Regions from separate parts of the Ensifer sp. LC384 genome, predicted to be linked through region 2. Evidence: riboswitches for the same ligand, from Rfam matches in the RefSeq annotation. Region 2 holds a riboswitch; the other holds the start of a gene.

Region 1 (7,591 bases), on a different contig from region 2:
CATACTCCGCGCAACATCGAACTGCTATCGCTCAATCCGGAACATCCCAACCGGAGTTTCGAGATGAGCGAAATCGAATGGATCGCCCGGATCATCTGGGCCAGCCAATAGGACATCTTTCCTGATGCGGCAGCAACTGGTCACCCTTGCAGGCGGGATTGCCGCCATGGCGCTCTATACCGGCATCCTCTATGCCGGGGCGGTAACGATCCGTGACCGCGAAAGCGCTGCCACGCCGGACTTCGTGCTGGAAACACCCGACATGGGGGAAACGGAACCTGCGGTCGGAGCCGAAGACGTGCCGTTCGACATGACCGCCCCCGACCCGGGCGACACGACGCCTGATGCAGGCGGCCAGAGCGAAAGCGGCCCGAAGTCGACCGAGACCACCGCCCGCGCCATCGAACCGCAGCAGTTCGGCCTGCCCGACGAGGTGACGACCAAGCCGCTTGAACGCATAGAGCCACGCACGCCGCTGTCTGATACCAACAAGGACAAGCCGAAGACGCCGACGATCCTCCAGCAGCCGGTAGCGCTTGCCGCCGGCCTCATCCGCTTCGACAAGATGACGCTGCAGCTGGGCGGCATCGAACCGGAAGCAACCGAGCGAACCTGCGAAAGCGGCGGCAAGAGCTGGCCCTGCGGCATGGTGGCCCGGACGGCTTTCCGCAATTTCCTGCGCGCCCGCGCGGTCAGCTGTGACATCGCCAAGGGCGAAACGGACGAAACCGTCACCGCACAATGCACCGTCGGCGGACAGGATCCGGCCGCCTGGCTCGTTGCCAATGGCTGGGCGACGCCATTGCCCGGCTCCGCGCTCGAAGTGCAAGGGGAGGCCGCGCACAAGGCAAGGCTCGGCTTTTACGGCGACGACCCACGCGATTTTCGCCAAACGCCGATGCCATTCGACGATCCGAGCGCCGCTGCCACCATGGACGAAGCAGCACCGGACTTGTAAGTGGCGGCGGAACACACCAGTTCTTCGCAAACACGTTCCGGAAAGCACCGATGCCCCCAAGCCTCAGCCAGCACGAAGCCCTTGTCTATGTCATGGTGATGATGTCGGCCGTCGACCGGGAGATGAGCGACGACGAGTTCGCGCGCATCGGCAGGCTCGTGCAGTTTCTTCCCGCCTTCGAGGGTTTCGATGAGGATCAACTCGTGCTTGTCGGCCACGAATGCGCAGCCCAGCTTGCCGCCCCCGAGGGCCTCGACATCGTGCTTGAGATCGTGCGCGAGGCACTGCCCGAGCGGCTTCACGAAACGGCCTACGCGCTCGCAGTCGAGATTGCGGCTGCCGATCAGCGCATCCGCAACGAGGAAATCCGCTTACTTCAGTTGCTGCGCGACCGGCTCGGTCTCGACAAGCTTACCTGCGCGGCGATCGAACGGGGTGCCCTCGCCCGCTTCCGCAGGTAGCGGCAGGCCGCCCAGTCGGCTCACGTGAACGTGTCTTGGCGTGGCGCTGCCAACGCGTGATATCGCTTCACGGAAAACCGGCAGGAGGCGTAACGGATGCAGCTCTTCGGCGTGACCGAGCCCCTATGGCGCCTTGCGGCCTTTCTCTCGGTCTTTACCGCCATGGCGGTACTCGAGCTTCTGCACCCGAGGCTGGAGCGGCCGGAACTGCAAAGGGCGCTGAAGGCGCGCCGCTGGTTTACCAACCTGTCGATCCTCGTGTTGTCCTCGCTTCTGTTGCGGCTGATCTTCCCGGCTGCTGCCACGGGCGCAGCACTTTGGGCGCAGGCGCAGGGATACGGCTTGCTGCCGGCATTGGGCGTTCCTTCGCTCTTCGCCGGCGTGATCGCCTTCGTCGCGCTCGACTTCGCCATCTGGCTGGAACACATCGCCTTCCACAAGTTCCCCATCCTATGGCGGGTGCACCGGGTTCATCACGCAGATCCGGGCGTCGACCTGACCACCGCGCTGCGGTTTCATCCGCTGGAGATCATGATATCGATGGCCTGGAAGGTTGCGGTCATCGCCGCACTCGGAGCGCCGGCCGCCGCCGTGCTGCTGTTCGAGATCGTGCTCAACGCCGCCGCCATGTTCAACCATGCCAATCTGCGGCTGCCACTCCGCCTCGACCGGGCGCTGCGGCCGCTGATCGTCACGCCCGACATGCACCGCATCCACCACTCGACCGAGCGCTTAGAGACGGATTCGAACTACGGCTTCAACCTGGCGATCTGGGACCGGCTGTTTTCGACCTATACGGATCGGCCGCGACGGGGCGACGATGGGATCGAAACGGGGCTCACCGCCTATGGCCGAAGCGAGCCGACCAAGCTTCTGTGGTCGTTGCTTCTGCCGTTCCGGCGCAGCTGACTACCGCATAATTCCTTAAATCGGAATCGATTTAGGGATAAATTATGCAGCAAGTTTAAAGTGTTACAGCGTCCTTAGCGCGTCATGTTTGACGCGCGGCGCTGTAAAGCATGCCGCACAAAAGTGCGGAGCGGTTTTGCGACAACGGCATGCATGCTTTAGTAAATACCGTTCGGGAAATAGCGCAGGTAGATCTCGTCCAGCCTACCGCTGCGCGAAAGTGCCAGCAAGGCATGGTCGATCGCCTGCGTCAGCGCCGGCTCAGCCTTGCGGTTCATGATCGTCAGGCCCTCGCCAAGAAAACGCTGTGAGAAATAAGCGCCGTCGATGAGCGAGCAGCAGCCGGCAGCCGCGCTGCCGGACACCCAGAAGGAAAGCTGCATGCCGTCGGAAAAGACCGCCGGCACCTCGCCCTTTTGCAGGGCGGCGAGCATCGCATCGCGATCTGGAAAGACCTTGGCTTCCAGCTTGGGGAAGAAGGCCCTGAACATCACCTCATGCGTGGTGCCGGAAACAACGCCGACCGGCTTGCCCTTTAGGCCCGTGGGATCGGGGACGGCACCGGCCGCCTTGGTGTTGACGGCGAAGCGCGCCGGAAGCCGCATGAAGGGCCGCGAGAAGCCGAAGCGCTGACGCAGCTCCGGGCTGACGGCGATGCCGGCGGCGACCGCCTCCCCCTGCCCCTCTTCCAGTGCCGGCAGCAGCTCGGCATAGGTCACCGCCTGGATCTGGCATTTGGCTTCGATATCGAGTTCGCGGCAGATCTCGCGCACCAGGTCGACATGGAAGCCCGAAAGCTTGCCCGATTGGTCGATGAAGTTGAACGGCGGGAAATCCACCGTGGTCAGGAACCGCAGGCGGGCAAGGCCGGTCAGATCCGGCTTGGCAATGCGCTCGCGCGCGTCGAACAGATTGGGCAGATCCTTGGGCTGGGCGGCGAGCGAGCCCGCCATCAGATACACGCACAGAGCCAGCAGTCGGTGGATTTTCATGGGCAATGGCCAGCACGTCTCTTGGGTGTTGCGGCACGGCCTGTGCGGCCGCAGATGATTCATGGTCGATTGGAAGATTAGCCGGATGGAACCGGGCTGGCTACTGGCTTCGGCGCCCTGCGGTTCGAACCGTCGCCCTCAGGAGCGCCGGCTCAAAACCCGGTGGGCTGACCTCGAAGAAAAAAGTGGAGCGGGTGATCGGGATCGAACCGACGACATCAAGCTTGGGAAGCTGGCGTTCTACCACTGAACTACACCCGCAGCGCTTCGGAAACTTCCTCAACCGCGTGCATCTGTCAAGGACCGTTGCGCCGCGTCGCCGCGCAACGGTCCTTTTTCTGTTACTCCGCGTGGAAATGCTTGGAGAGCTTGAGGCCCTGCGCCTGATAATTGGAACCAAGGCCGAGCCCGTAAAGCCCCTCCGGACGCTCCAGCATGTGCTCATAGACCAACCGGCCGACAATCTGGCCATGCTCCAGGATGAAGGGAACCTCGTGGCTGCGCACTTCGAGCACGGCCCGGCTGCCGCTGCCGCCGGCGGAGGCATGGCCGAAGCCCGGGTCGAAGAAGCCGGCATAATGCACGCGGAATTCGCCGACCAACGGATCGAACGGCGTCATCTCGGCGGCGTAGAGCGGCGGAACATGCACGGCTTCGCGCGAAACGAGAATGTAGAACTCGTCGGGATCGAGGATCAGCTCGTCGCGGCCGCGGCTGTAGAGCGGCTCCCAGAAGTCGAACACGGCGTGCTGCGCCTTCTTGTCGACATCGACGACTGCGGTGTGGTGCTTGCCGCGGTAGCCGATCAGCCCGTCCGGGCCGGTGCCCTTGAGATCGATCGACAGGGCGATCCCGCCGCCGCTGACATTCGGCTTGTCGCTCGCAACCAGCACATCGCTTTCATGCAGCGCCAGCAGTTCCTGTTCGGAGAGAAGCGACTGGCCGGTGCGGAAACGGATCTGCGACAGCCGCGAGCCGCGCCGCACGACGATCGGGAAGGTGCGCGGACTGATTTCGAGATAGAGCGGCCCGCGATATCCCGCCGGGATCTTGTCGAACTCCTGGGCGCGATCGGTGATGACGCGGGTGAAGATGTCGAGGCGGCCGGTGGAGCTTTTCGGGTTCGCCGAAGCCGACATGGTCTCCGGCAGGTCGAGGCTTTCCATCAGCGGCACGATATAGACGCAGCCGGTCTCCAGCACGGCGCCGTCGGAGAGATCGACGACATGCAGCTTCAGCCGGTCGAGCTTGTCGGCAACGAGGTGAGCCGGGCCTGGCATGAAGCTCGCGCGCACGCGAAATGCCTTGGCGCCAAGGCGCAGGTCGAGGCTTGCCGGCTGGATCTGATCTTGATCCAGCGCCTTTTCGCTTTTCAAGCGTCCGGTCGCAAACAGCGCGGCGATCGCGCGGTCGGCCAAAATCCCAGTCTCGCGGCCCATTTCGATCCTCTTTTCAGTTGCGAGACAAAACCAAACTCCAGGAATTGACGCAAGCGCACCCAAGCAGTATTGGAGCTTTATCCCGTGGTGATTTGGCCGGTCGGCTTGCAGCCACGTTAAACAAGTAGCTAAAAAGGCCGGGTATCAAACCGGCCCTTCACGCGGCCGGTTTTTTTTGTTTTTGAAGGTGACCGTCACATGAGCAAAAACTGGCGCCCGGCAACCCAACTCGTCCACGGCGGAACGACCCGCTCCCAGCACGGCGAGACCTCCGAGGCGATCTTCCTCACCCAGGGCTTCGTCTACGAGACGTCCGAGGCCGCGGAAGCGCGCTTCAAGGGCGAGACCGAAGGCTTCATCTATGCCCGTTACGGCAGCCCCACCAACGACATGTTCGAAAAGCGCATGTGCATGCTCGAAGGCGCCGAAGATGCGCGCGCCACGGCATCGGGCATGGCCGCCGTCGCTGCCGCCATTTTATGCCAGCTGAAGGCCGGCGACCACATCGTTGCCGCCCGCGCCCTCTTCGGCTCCTGCCGCTGGGTGGTCGAGACGCTGGCGCCGAAATACGGCATCGAATGCACCCTGGTCGACGGCCGCGATCTCGCCAACTGGGAAAAGGCAATCCAGAAGAACACCAAGGTCTTCTTCCTGGAAAGCCCGACCAACCCGACGCTCGAAGTGATCGACATTGCCGGCGTGTCCAAGCTCGCCAACCAGATTGGCGCCAAGGTGGTGGTCGACAACGTCTTCGCCACGCCGCTCTTCCAGAAGCCGCTGGAGCTCGGCGCACATATCGTCGTCTACTCCGCCACCAAGCATATCGACGGCCAGGGCCGTTGCCTCGGCGGCGTGGTTCTGTCCGACAAGGACTGGATCAACGAGCACCTGCACGACTACTTCCGCCACACCGGCCCGGCGATGTCGCCGTTCAACGCCTGGACGTTGCTGAAGGGCATCGAGACGCTGCCGCTGCGCGTCAAGCAGCAGACCGAGAACGCCCGCCGCGTCGCCGACTTCCTTGCCGAGCAGCCGCAGGTCGCTAAGGTGATCTATCCCGGCCGCAAGGACCACCCGCAGGCCGACATCATCGCCAAGCAGATGACCGGCGGCTCGACCCTCGTCGCCTTCGAACTCAAGGGTGGCAAGGACGCGGCCTTCGCGCTGCAGAACGCGCTTCAGATCGCCCGCATCTCCAACAATCTCGGCGATTCCAAGAGCCTGATCACGCATCCGGCGACGACGACGCACAAGAACCTGACGGACGAAGCCCGCGACGAGCTCGGCATTTCCGCCGGCACCGTGCGCTTCTCCGCCGGCATCGAGGACAGCGACGACATCGTCGAGGACTTCGCCCGCGCGCTGAAGGCCGTCAAGGCCTGACACCAAACAAGTACGGCCGCCCCGTGATCGGTGGCGGCCGCTACGGCGTGTCGCGAAATTGCATCCGCGCAAGAACGATGCGCGACAGCGCCGTATAAAGGCAAACGAGCGCAAACAGCGCCGCCAGCACCGGAAACCACGTCGGGAACAGGCAGAAGGCCAGGAAGACGACAATCGTCTCCGTCGCCTCCGCGAGCCCCGTGGTGAAGTAGAGCGATTTTGATCCCCGCACATCCGTCGTCATCGATCGCTTCTCGGCCATGACGGCATAGGCGAGGAAACTCGATCCATTGACGTAGAACGAGAAGAGCAGCAGCCCGCCGGCAAGGCCATTGCCTTGAGGATCGGCGACGATGAAGCCGAGCGGGATGGCGCCGTAGAAGACGAAATCGAGCACGATGTCGAGGAAACCGCCGAAATCGGTCTTGCGTGTCGCTCGCGCCACCGCGCCGTCAAGACCATCGCAAAGCCGACTGGCAACGATGACGGCGGCCGCTGCAAGATAATATTGCCCGGCAATCAGGAGGGCGGCAACGAGGCCGAGCGCGAGGCCGGTCATCGTGACTGCATTGGCGCTGACACCTCTTCGGGCGAGCGCCGCACCCAGCCGATCCAGCCTCGGACCCAGGCGTTTTCTCACCGCGCCATCAAGCATAGGCCTCGCCTTCCCGCAGCTTGGTCGCGGACGCCTGCAATCCTGCCGTTATTCTTGACGAAACCATATTGCTGTAGAATACCCTGAAAGACTTGAAACAAGGTGTTGCCCATGTATCGCGCGCTCACTCGCGACATAGAAGTTACGGTGGAGCCGTACTATCTGGAAGAGCAATCTGATCCGGATGACAGCCGCTACGTCTGGGGCTACCGCATCGTCATCTCCAACCACTCGGCCGAGACGGTTCGGCTGATGACGCGCTACTGGCACATCACCGACGAGAACGGCCAGGTGGACGAGGTCAGCGGCCCCGGCGTCATCGGCGAGCAGCCGTTGCTGAACCCGGGCGACACCTACGAATACTCCTCCGGATGCCCGCTGGATACGCCCTCGGGCGTGATGTTCGGCCACTACAGCATGGAATCGGAAGGCGGGGAAACCTTCAAAGTGGCCATCCCCGCCTTCTCGCTCGATTCGCCAGGGCTCGTTCGAACCCTGAATTGAGGTGCCTTATACCAACCTGCGCTGATATTGACCTCTTGCGTGGGACCGTGTGCGGTCATCCGGCAAGGCGCATACCGCAGAGCGATGCCTTGGCATCGGTCGAGGATTGCGACGCTGCCGGTGGCCGACACACGGCCCACCCGAAGGGCCGGGCGCTTTTGGCCTCCGGACGGCGTCGATAATCCTCACCGGACCGCTTGGGTCCGGTTGCGGTTTTCTCCTTGCCCGAAACCAAAATCGCTCCGGCGCAAGAGGTCAATATCAGCGCAGGTTGGTATCACTGCTGGCGG
Region 2 (7,591 bases):
CGCCAGATCCTGCTGGCCGAAGCCCGATCCGAGCGCATTGATGCGGATGATGATCTCGCAATCCGGCCTGTTTTCGATGAGGTGGCGAACGAGCCCGTCACGCGCCTCGGCCTTGCGCTCGGGCGCCACCGCATCCTCGAGGTCGAAGATCGCGGCATCGGCGGCAAGTTCCGAAACCTTGGCCAGTGCGCGGACATTGTCGGCCGGCACGGAAAGCACCGAACGGCGCAAGCGAACGGGATGATGTTCAATCGATTTTGTCATGCGGCCAGTTGTGCCCGCCTTTCATTTTTTCCGCAAGACGAGGCGAACGGCCGCCCCCTCTTGCAAGCGGCGGCGGCAACACCCACATCGGAGGCAGAAAGGTGACGATCATGCAAAGCATACGCTCTGTTCTTTTTACGGCTGTGGCCATTACCATTACGCTGGCGGCCTTCGTCTTCACCGCGTCGCTTGCGCTCGCGCTGACCGGCATCGCTGCCGTTGTCGCGATCGGCAGCGCCATTGCCGCCCGGCTGAATCTGAAGCCGGCCCGCGCCACGGCCCGCCCGACCTCCGGCGCCGCCCCGCGCGAAATGCGCATCTGGAACGACGGTCGCGGCACGATCATCGATCTCTAGGCCACGCGGCACCGGTCTCCAAAGCCGAGATAAAATTTTGCGACACCCATGTCGGGCGGACCCGTTTCCGTTCGTCCTTGGACCAGGCCAGCAAAGGCCATGCCCTCGTGACGAAGGATAGGAGCACGACATGGACAGCAATACGCAGAAAACGGACGCAAACCAGCTGCCACCGGCCCTGAACGGTCTGGTGCCTTATCTCCAGGTCGACGGCGCGGCCAAGGCTGCGGAATTCTACAAGCACGCCTTCGGCGCAAAGGAAGCTTATCGGCAACCGGTCGACGACCAGGGCCGGACGATGCACATCCATCTCCACATCAACGGCAGCTCGCTGATGCTTGGCGACGCCTATCCGGAATATGGCCATCCCCTGGAAAAGCCGCAGGCCTACAGCCTGATGCTGCCGGTCGACGACATCGACGCGTGGTGGAGCCAAGCGGTGGCTGCCGGCGCCGAAATCGTCATGCCCATCGAGGTGATGTTCTGGGGCGATCGCTACGGACAGCTGCGCGACCCCTTCGGCGTGCTCTGGGCGTTGAACGCCCCGGTCAAGGCAGGCTAGGTCAAGGCAGGCTGACACCGGCGCCAGACACCCGCCGATGTCCGCAAAGCCCATGGGCAAGGCGCTCCAACTGATAAAACAACCGCTACGACAGCTGCCGGGCAGGCAATTTCACCCGCCCGGCAAGTGTCTTCGGGACAGATTTTCCTTCATTTCGGCGCAAAACTGATCTAAACGCTTACGCAACATTTCGCTGAAATCGAAGGCCTGAAGTTATGGAAAAGTTCGTCAAGCTCACCGGCGTCGCCGCGCCCCTCCCCGTCGTCAACGTCGACACGGACATGATCATCCCGAAGGATTACCTGAAGACGATCAAGCGCACCGGCCTCGGCACGGGACTTTTCGCCGAAGCGCGCTACAACGAGGACGGCTCGGTCAACCCGGATTTCGTGCTCAACAAGCCCGCCTACCAGAACGCCAAGATCCTGGTCGCCGGCGACAACTTCGGCTGCGGCTCCTCGCGCGAGCACGCGCCGTGGGCGCTTCTCGACTTCGGCATCCGCTGTGTGATCTCGACCTCGTTCGCCGACATCTTCTACAACAACTGTTTCAAGAACGGCATCCTGCCGATCGTCGTCAGCCAGGAGAACCTGGACAAGCTGATGGACGACGCTTCGCGCGGCTCCAACGCCATCCTGTCGATCGACCTGGAAACCCAGGAAATCACCGGCCCGGACGGCGGCTCGGTCAAGTTCGAGATCGATGCCTTCAAACGCCACTGCCTGCTGAACGGCCTCGACGACATCGGCCTGACGCTGGAGAAGGCAACGGCCATCGACAGCTTCGAAAAGTCGACCGCCGCCTCGCGCCCCTGGGCGTGAGCTAAGGGATGACGCGCAAGCTCATCTCCTCCGGTTCGCCCTTCGAGAAGACGGCAGGCTATTCGCGTGCCGTCGCCAAGGGCGACTGGTGCTTCGTTTCCGGCACCACCGGCTACGATTACGCCACCATGACCATGCCGGAAACGGTGGAAGAACAGGCACGCAATTGCCTGAAGACGATCGAGGGCGCGCTGAAAGAGGCGGGCTTCTCGCTCTCGGATGTGGTGCGCAATCACTATTACGTCACCGATGCCAGCTTCGCCGACCGGGTTTTTCCGATCTTCGGCGAAATGTTCGGCGATATCCGCCCGGCCGCCACCATGGTCGTCTGCGATCTCATCCGGCCGGAAATGCTGATCGAGATCGAAGTCACCGCCTTCCGCGGCTGACGTCTGACGGACTGCTGCCGGCGCGGCATTGGCACCTGCCCCGCTTATGCGCTACTGCAGAGGCACGACGTCGGGTTCTTCGCAGAGCCGTTGTCCGCATCGCCACGACCGGAAGAAGCCCATGCAATTCGAAGGCACCGCCGACTATATCGCCGACAAGGACCTGATGATCGCCGTCAACGCTGCGATCCGGCTGGAACGGCCGCTGCTCGTCAAGGGCGAGCCGGGCACCGGCAAGACCGAGCTTGCCCGGCAGGTTGCGGCAGCCCTCGGGCTCGACCTCATCGAATGGAACGTCAAGTCGACGACCAAGGCCCAGCAGGGGCTTTACGAATATGACGCCGTCTCGCGCCTGCGCGACAGCCAGTTCGGCGACGAGCGTGTCAACGACGTCAAGAACTACATCCGCAAGGGCAAGCTCTGGCAGGCGTTCGAGGCCGGGCGGCGGGTGGTGTTGCTGATCGACGAGATCGACAAAGCCGACATCGAGTTTCCGAACGATCTGCTACAGGAGCTCGATCGGATGGAATTCCACGTCTATGAGACCAACGAAACGATCCACGCCCGCCAGCGGCCGATCGTCGTCATCACCTCCAACAACGAGAAGGAACTGCCGGACGCCTTCCTGCGCCGCTGCTTCTTCCACTATATCCGCTTTCCCGACGCCGACACGCTCGCGCGCATCGTCGAGGTGCACTATCCCGGCATCCGCAAGACGCTGCTTTCGGCAGCCCTTGCCGCTTTCTACGATATCCGTCAGGTGCCAGGGCTGAAGAAGAAGCCTTCGACCTCCGAAGCGCTCGACTGGATCCGCCTGCTCGTCGCCGACGAGATCGACCCGGTCGACCTGCGCGCCGATCCCAAAACCATGCTGCCGAAGCTGCACGGCGCGCTTCTCAAGAACGAGCAGGACGTCCACCTCTTCGAGCGCCTGGCCTTCATGGCACGCCGCGACGGATGAGGCCAAACGCCCACAAGGTTCTGATCTACGCCACCTGGCGGGAGCATCTGCTCGTCTTCGACGAGCCGGACTTTCCGGATATCGACCTGCAGGTTCCCGGTGGAACGATGGAACCGGGCGAAAGCCCCGAGGCCGCCGCCCTGCGCGAATTCGCCGAGGAAACCGGGCTGGCGCCACCGACGATCGTCTTGCCGCTTGCAACGCAGGACTACCGCTTCACCAAGAACGGCCGGCAAATCTGCCATCGCCGGCACTATTTCCATGTGAAGCTTGCCGGCGAACAACGGGAAACCTGGCTGCATCTGGAGATGACGCCGTTCAGCGGTGGCCCGCCGATCCGCTTTCGCTTCTTCTGGCTCAGCCAGAGCGAGGCTCGCAACCGGCTTGGATACGGGATGCAGGACGGTCTGGACTTGCTGCAAACCCAAGTTGCCCGTCGCCGCTCGGCGGTCGCTCGCCCCTCACCCTAACCCTCTCCCCGCACGCGGGGAGAGGGGAGCGGCGGCTGCAACCTTTGTCATCTGCTGCAAGCGTGAAGGGGAATAAAGCGGTCGCGGCAGCGGGATGAGGGGCCTTTTAGCCGGCGAATCGTTTTTCATTGACCCCCGCGGCCTTGCCGCGCTATCAAATGAACCGTGGTGATTTGGCCGGCCGGCTTGCAGCCACGTTAAACAAATCGCTAAAGGGCCGAGGAAACGTGGATTTTCCGAGGACCGGTCGCGATCAATCGCCGCCGGTTTTTTTGTATTGATCGAGTGGAAGCCCCATGCCCATCAAGATACCCGATACGCTGCCCGCCTTCGAAACCCTCGCGACCGAGGGCGTGCGGGTGATGACCGAGACCGTGGCGATCCGTCAGGATATCCGCCCGCTCCAGATCGGGCTCCTGAACCTCATGCCGAACAAGATCAAGACCGAGATCCAGATGGCGCGCCTCATCGGCGCCTCGCCGCTGCAGGTCGAGTTGTCGCTGATCCGCATCGGCGCGCACCGGGCAAAAAACACCTCCGAGGAACACCTGCTCGCCTTCTACGAGACCTGGGAAGAGGTGAAGGCCCGCAAGTTCGACGGCTTCATCATCACCGGCGCCCCGGTCGAAACGCTGGAATACGAGGACGTCACCTACTGGGACGAGTTGAAGCGCATCCTCGACTGGACGACGACCAATGTGCATTCGACGCTGAACGTCTGCTGGGGCGCGATGGCGGCGATCTATCATTTCCACGGCGTGCCGAAATATCCGCTGAAGGAGAAAGCCTTCGGCGTCTACCGCCACCAGAACCTGCAGCCCTCCTCCGTCTATCTCAACGGCTTTTCCGACGATTTCGCCGTGCCGGTGTCGCGCTGGACCGAAGTGCGCCGCGCCGACATCGACCGGGTGGCCGACCTGGAAATCCTGATGGAATCGAAAGAGATGGGCGTCTGCCTCGTGCACGAGAAGAAGGGCAAGCGCCTCTACATGTTCAATCACGTGGAGTATGATTCCACATCGCTGTCGGACGAGTATTTCCGGGATGTGGATGCGGGCGCGCCGATCAAGCTGCCGCACGACTACTTCCCGCACAATGATTCGACCCTGCCGCCGCAGAACCGCTGGCGCAGCCACGCGCATCTGTTCTTCGGCAACTGGATCAACGAGATGTACCAGACGACGCCCTACGAGCTGGACATGATCGGCAGGGGAGAACGCTAGGGCTCGGAGGCTCCAATGTTCATCCCCTTCTTCCTCGAATTGAAGGCTGCGAAGATCCCGGTCACGCTCCGGGAATTCCTGTCGTTGATCGAGGGCATGGAGGCGGGCATCGCCAGCTTCGATATCGAGGCGTTCTATTTCCTCGCGCGCACGGCGCTGGTGAAGGACGAGCGCCACATCGACCGCTTCGACGGCGTCTTCCGGCATTGCTTTTCCGGCCTTGAGGCCATCAATCCCTCGGACGAGTTCGAGCAGGCGGCCATTCCCGAGGAATGGCTGCGCAAGCTTGCCGAGAAATATCTGACCGAGGAAGAGAAACGCCTGGTCGAATCCCTTGGCGGCTTCGAGACCCTGATGGAGACCTTGCGCCAGCGGCTGCGCGAACAAGAGGGGCGCCACCAGGGCGGCTCCAAATGGATCGGTACTGCCGGCACCTCCCCCTTCGGCGCCTATGGCTACAATCCCGAAGGTGTCAGGATCGGCCAGGACGGCTCGCGGCACCGCCGCGCGGTCAAGGTCTGGGACCGGCGCGAATTCAGGGATTACGACGACACGATCGAGCTCGGCACGCGCAACATCAAGGTGGCGCTCAAACGCCTGCGGCGCTGGGTGCGCCAGGGTGCTGCCGACGAACTCGACCTTTCCGGTACGATCCGCGCCACCGCCGAGCACGGTTATCTCGATGTCGTGACCCGGCCGGAACGGCGCAACGCCGTCAAGCTCCTGATGTTCTTCGATGTCGGCGGTTCGATGGACGACCATATCCGCATCGTCGAGGAGCTGTTTTCGGCGGCACGCGGCGAATTCCGCCACATGGAGCACTTCTACTTCCACAATTGCGTCTACGAGGGCCTGTGGAAGGACAATCGTCGCCGCCGCGCCGACATCACCCGCACGACGGAGCTGCTGCGCACCTTCGGCAGCGACTACCGCGCGATCTTCGTCGGCGACGCATCGATGAGCCCCTATGAGATCAGCCACCCCGGCGGCTCGGTCGAACATTGGAACGACGAAGCCGGCGGGCTTTGGCTCTCGCGTATCGCCGCCCACTTTCCCCGATCCATCTGGCTCAATCCGGTCCCCGAGCAGCACTGGGGCCATACCCAGTCGATCGGCATGATCAGGAGCCTTCTCGGCGGGTGGATGTTTCCCTTGACGCTCGCCGGACTGCAGGACGCGACAAAACAACTATCGCGCTGAATCTACCGCAGAAAATCTCGATTTCCGGTTGCCGATCCACCTGAAATGACGCAGGTTGCTTGCCGCGAGGACTGCATGTTTCCATAAATCCTAGCCGATTTAAGGATAAAACATGCAGCAACTCAAAGTGTTACAGCGACCTTTGCGCGTCTGCTAGGACGCGCGGCGCTGTAGGGGGGGCCAGGCAATGGACAAGCATGCGGACACGGAAATCTTCGGACACCTGCCATCGGGTGAGCCGGTTCATCGTGTCGTGCTTTCCGGCGGCGGCCTGACCGCTCATATCCTCACCTGGGGAACCGTGATCCAGGACCTGCGGCTGGACGGCCATGAACCGCCGCTGGTGCTCGGCTTTACCGATCTCGAAAGCTATCTCGCCCATTCCCCCTATTTTGGCGCAACGCCCGGCCGCTGCGCCAACCGCATCGGCGACGGTCGCTTCACGCTCGACGGCACGACCTATCAGCTCGAATGCAACGAGAAGGGCGTGACGCATCTGCATGGCGGCAGCGACAATATCGGCAAGCGCAACTGGACGATCATGGACCAGACGCAGGACAGCGTGACGCTTGTCATCACCGACCCGGACGGCCGCGCCGGCTATCCCGGCAACTGCCAGGTCCGCTGTACCTACCAGCTGAAGCCCGGCGGCGTGCTCAGCGTCGTCTACGAGGCGGAGACGGACCGGCCGACGCTCGCCAATGTCTGCCAACACAGCTATTTCAATCTCGATGGCAGCGCGGATGCGCTCGGCCATGACATCATGATCGCCGCCGACCACTATTTGCCGACCGACGAGCGCCAGGTCCCGACAGGAGAAGTCCGACCGGTCGAAGGCACCGCCTTCGATCTCAGGGAAATGACGTCGCTCAAGCGCCAGACCGAGGGCGAACGCATCGCCTACGACCATAATTTCTGCCTCTCGCCGGAGCGCATGGCAAAACACTCGGCCGCCTTTGCGCGCAGCCTCAATTCCGGCGTGACGATGGAAGTGCTGACGACCGAGCCCGGCGTCCAGCTCTATACCGGCTTCAAGCTCGACGTGCCGGTGCCCGGCCTCGAAGGACGTCGCTACGGCGCCTTTGCCGGTTTCTGCCTGGAAACCCAGGTGTGGCCGGATGCCGTCAATCACGAAGGCTTTCCGAACGCGGTTCTGCGCCCCGGCGAAATCCGTCGCCAGGAAACGGACTATGTCTTCATGAAAAGCTGAGAGCCGAGTGCATCGGCGCTCGCCCGCAGACACGCGACGGCTGATGCTCTTCGCCCGGGGCGAATGCATTGGCCGAAGCCAAAAGCATTTACAAATGAAGTGGTTGGGAAAATTGGAGCGGGTGAGGCGATTCGA

What was found. Region 2 has a riboswitch for S-adenosylmethionine ahead of metA (homoserine O-succinyltransferase). Riboswitches for the same ligand answer to the same signal wherever they lie in the genome.
Region 1: it holds a riboswitch for S-adenosylmethionine, as region 2 does, so the genes downstream of both, BC363_RS12335 (O-succinylhomoserine sulfhydrylase) here and metA (homoserine O-succinyltransferase) in region 2, are expected to answer to the same signal.

The regions. Positions count from the first base shown of each region.
Region 1 is NZ_MBST01000013.1:86,925-94,515, forward strand. It holds gene BC363_RS12300 (helix-turn-helix transcriptional regulator) at 1-111, shown strand, start outside; gene BC363_RS12305 (thermonuclease family protein) at 125-958, shown strand; gene BC363_RS12310 (tellurite resistance TerB family protein) at 1,009-1,419, shown strand; gene BC363_RS12315 (sterol desaturase family protein) at 1,516-2,328, shown strand; gene BC363_RS12320 (transporter substrate-binding domain-containing protein) at 2,487-3,320, opposite strand; tRNA gene BC363_RS12325 (tRNA-Gly) at 3,507-3,581, opposite strand; gene BC363_RS12330 (2'-deoxycytidine 5'-triphosphate deaminase) at 3,662-4,759, opposite strand; SAM riboswitch at 4,834-4,912, shown strand; gene BC363_RS12335 (O-succinylhomoserine sulfhydrylase) at 4,958-6,142, shown strand; gene BC363_RS12340 (CDP-alcohol phosphatidyltransferase family protein) at 6,183-6,797, opposite strand; gene apaG (Co2+/Mg2+ efflux protein ApaG) at 6,909-7,301, shown strand; gene BC363_RS12350 (Hsp33 family molecular chaperone) at 7,579-7,591, opposite strand, start outside.
Region 2 is NZ_MBST01000056.1:143,256-150,846, reverse strand. It holds gene BC363_RS28305 (CoA ester lyase) at 1-264, opposite strand, end outside; gene BC363_RS28300 (hypothetical protein) at 375-620, shown strand; gene BC363_RS28295 (glyoxalase/bleomycin resistance/extradiol dioxygenase family protein) at 751-1,182, shown strand; gene leuD (3-isopropylmalate dehydratase small subunit) at 1,398-2,003, shown strand; gene BC363_RS28285 (RidA family protein) at 2,012-2,392, shown strand; gene BC363_RS28280 (MoxR family ATPase) at 2,514-3,353, shown strand; gene BC363_RS28275 (NUDIX domain-containing protein) at 3,350-3,823, shown strand; SAM riboswitch at 3,979-4,056, shown strand; gene metA (homoserine O-succinyltransferase) at 4,120-5,046, shown strand; gene BC363_RS28265 (VWA domain-containing protein) at 5,062-6,246, shown strand; gene BC363_RS28260 (aldose epimerase family protein) at 6,434-7,456, shown strand; tRNA gene BC363_RS28255 (tRNA-Gly) at 7,570-7,591, opposite strand, start outside.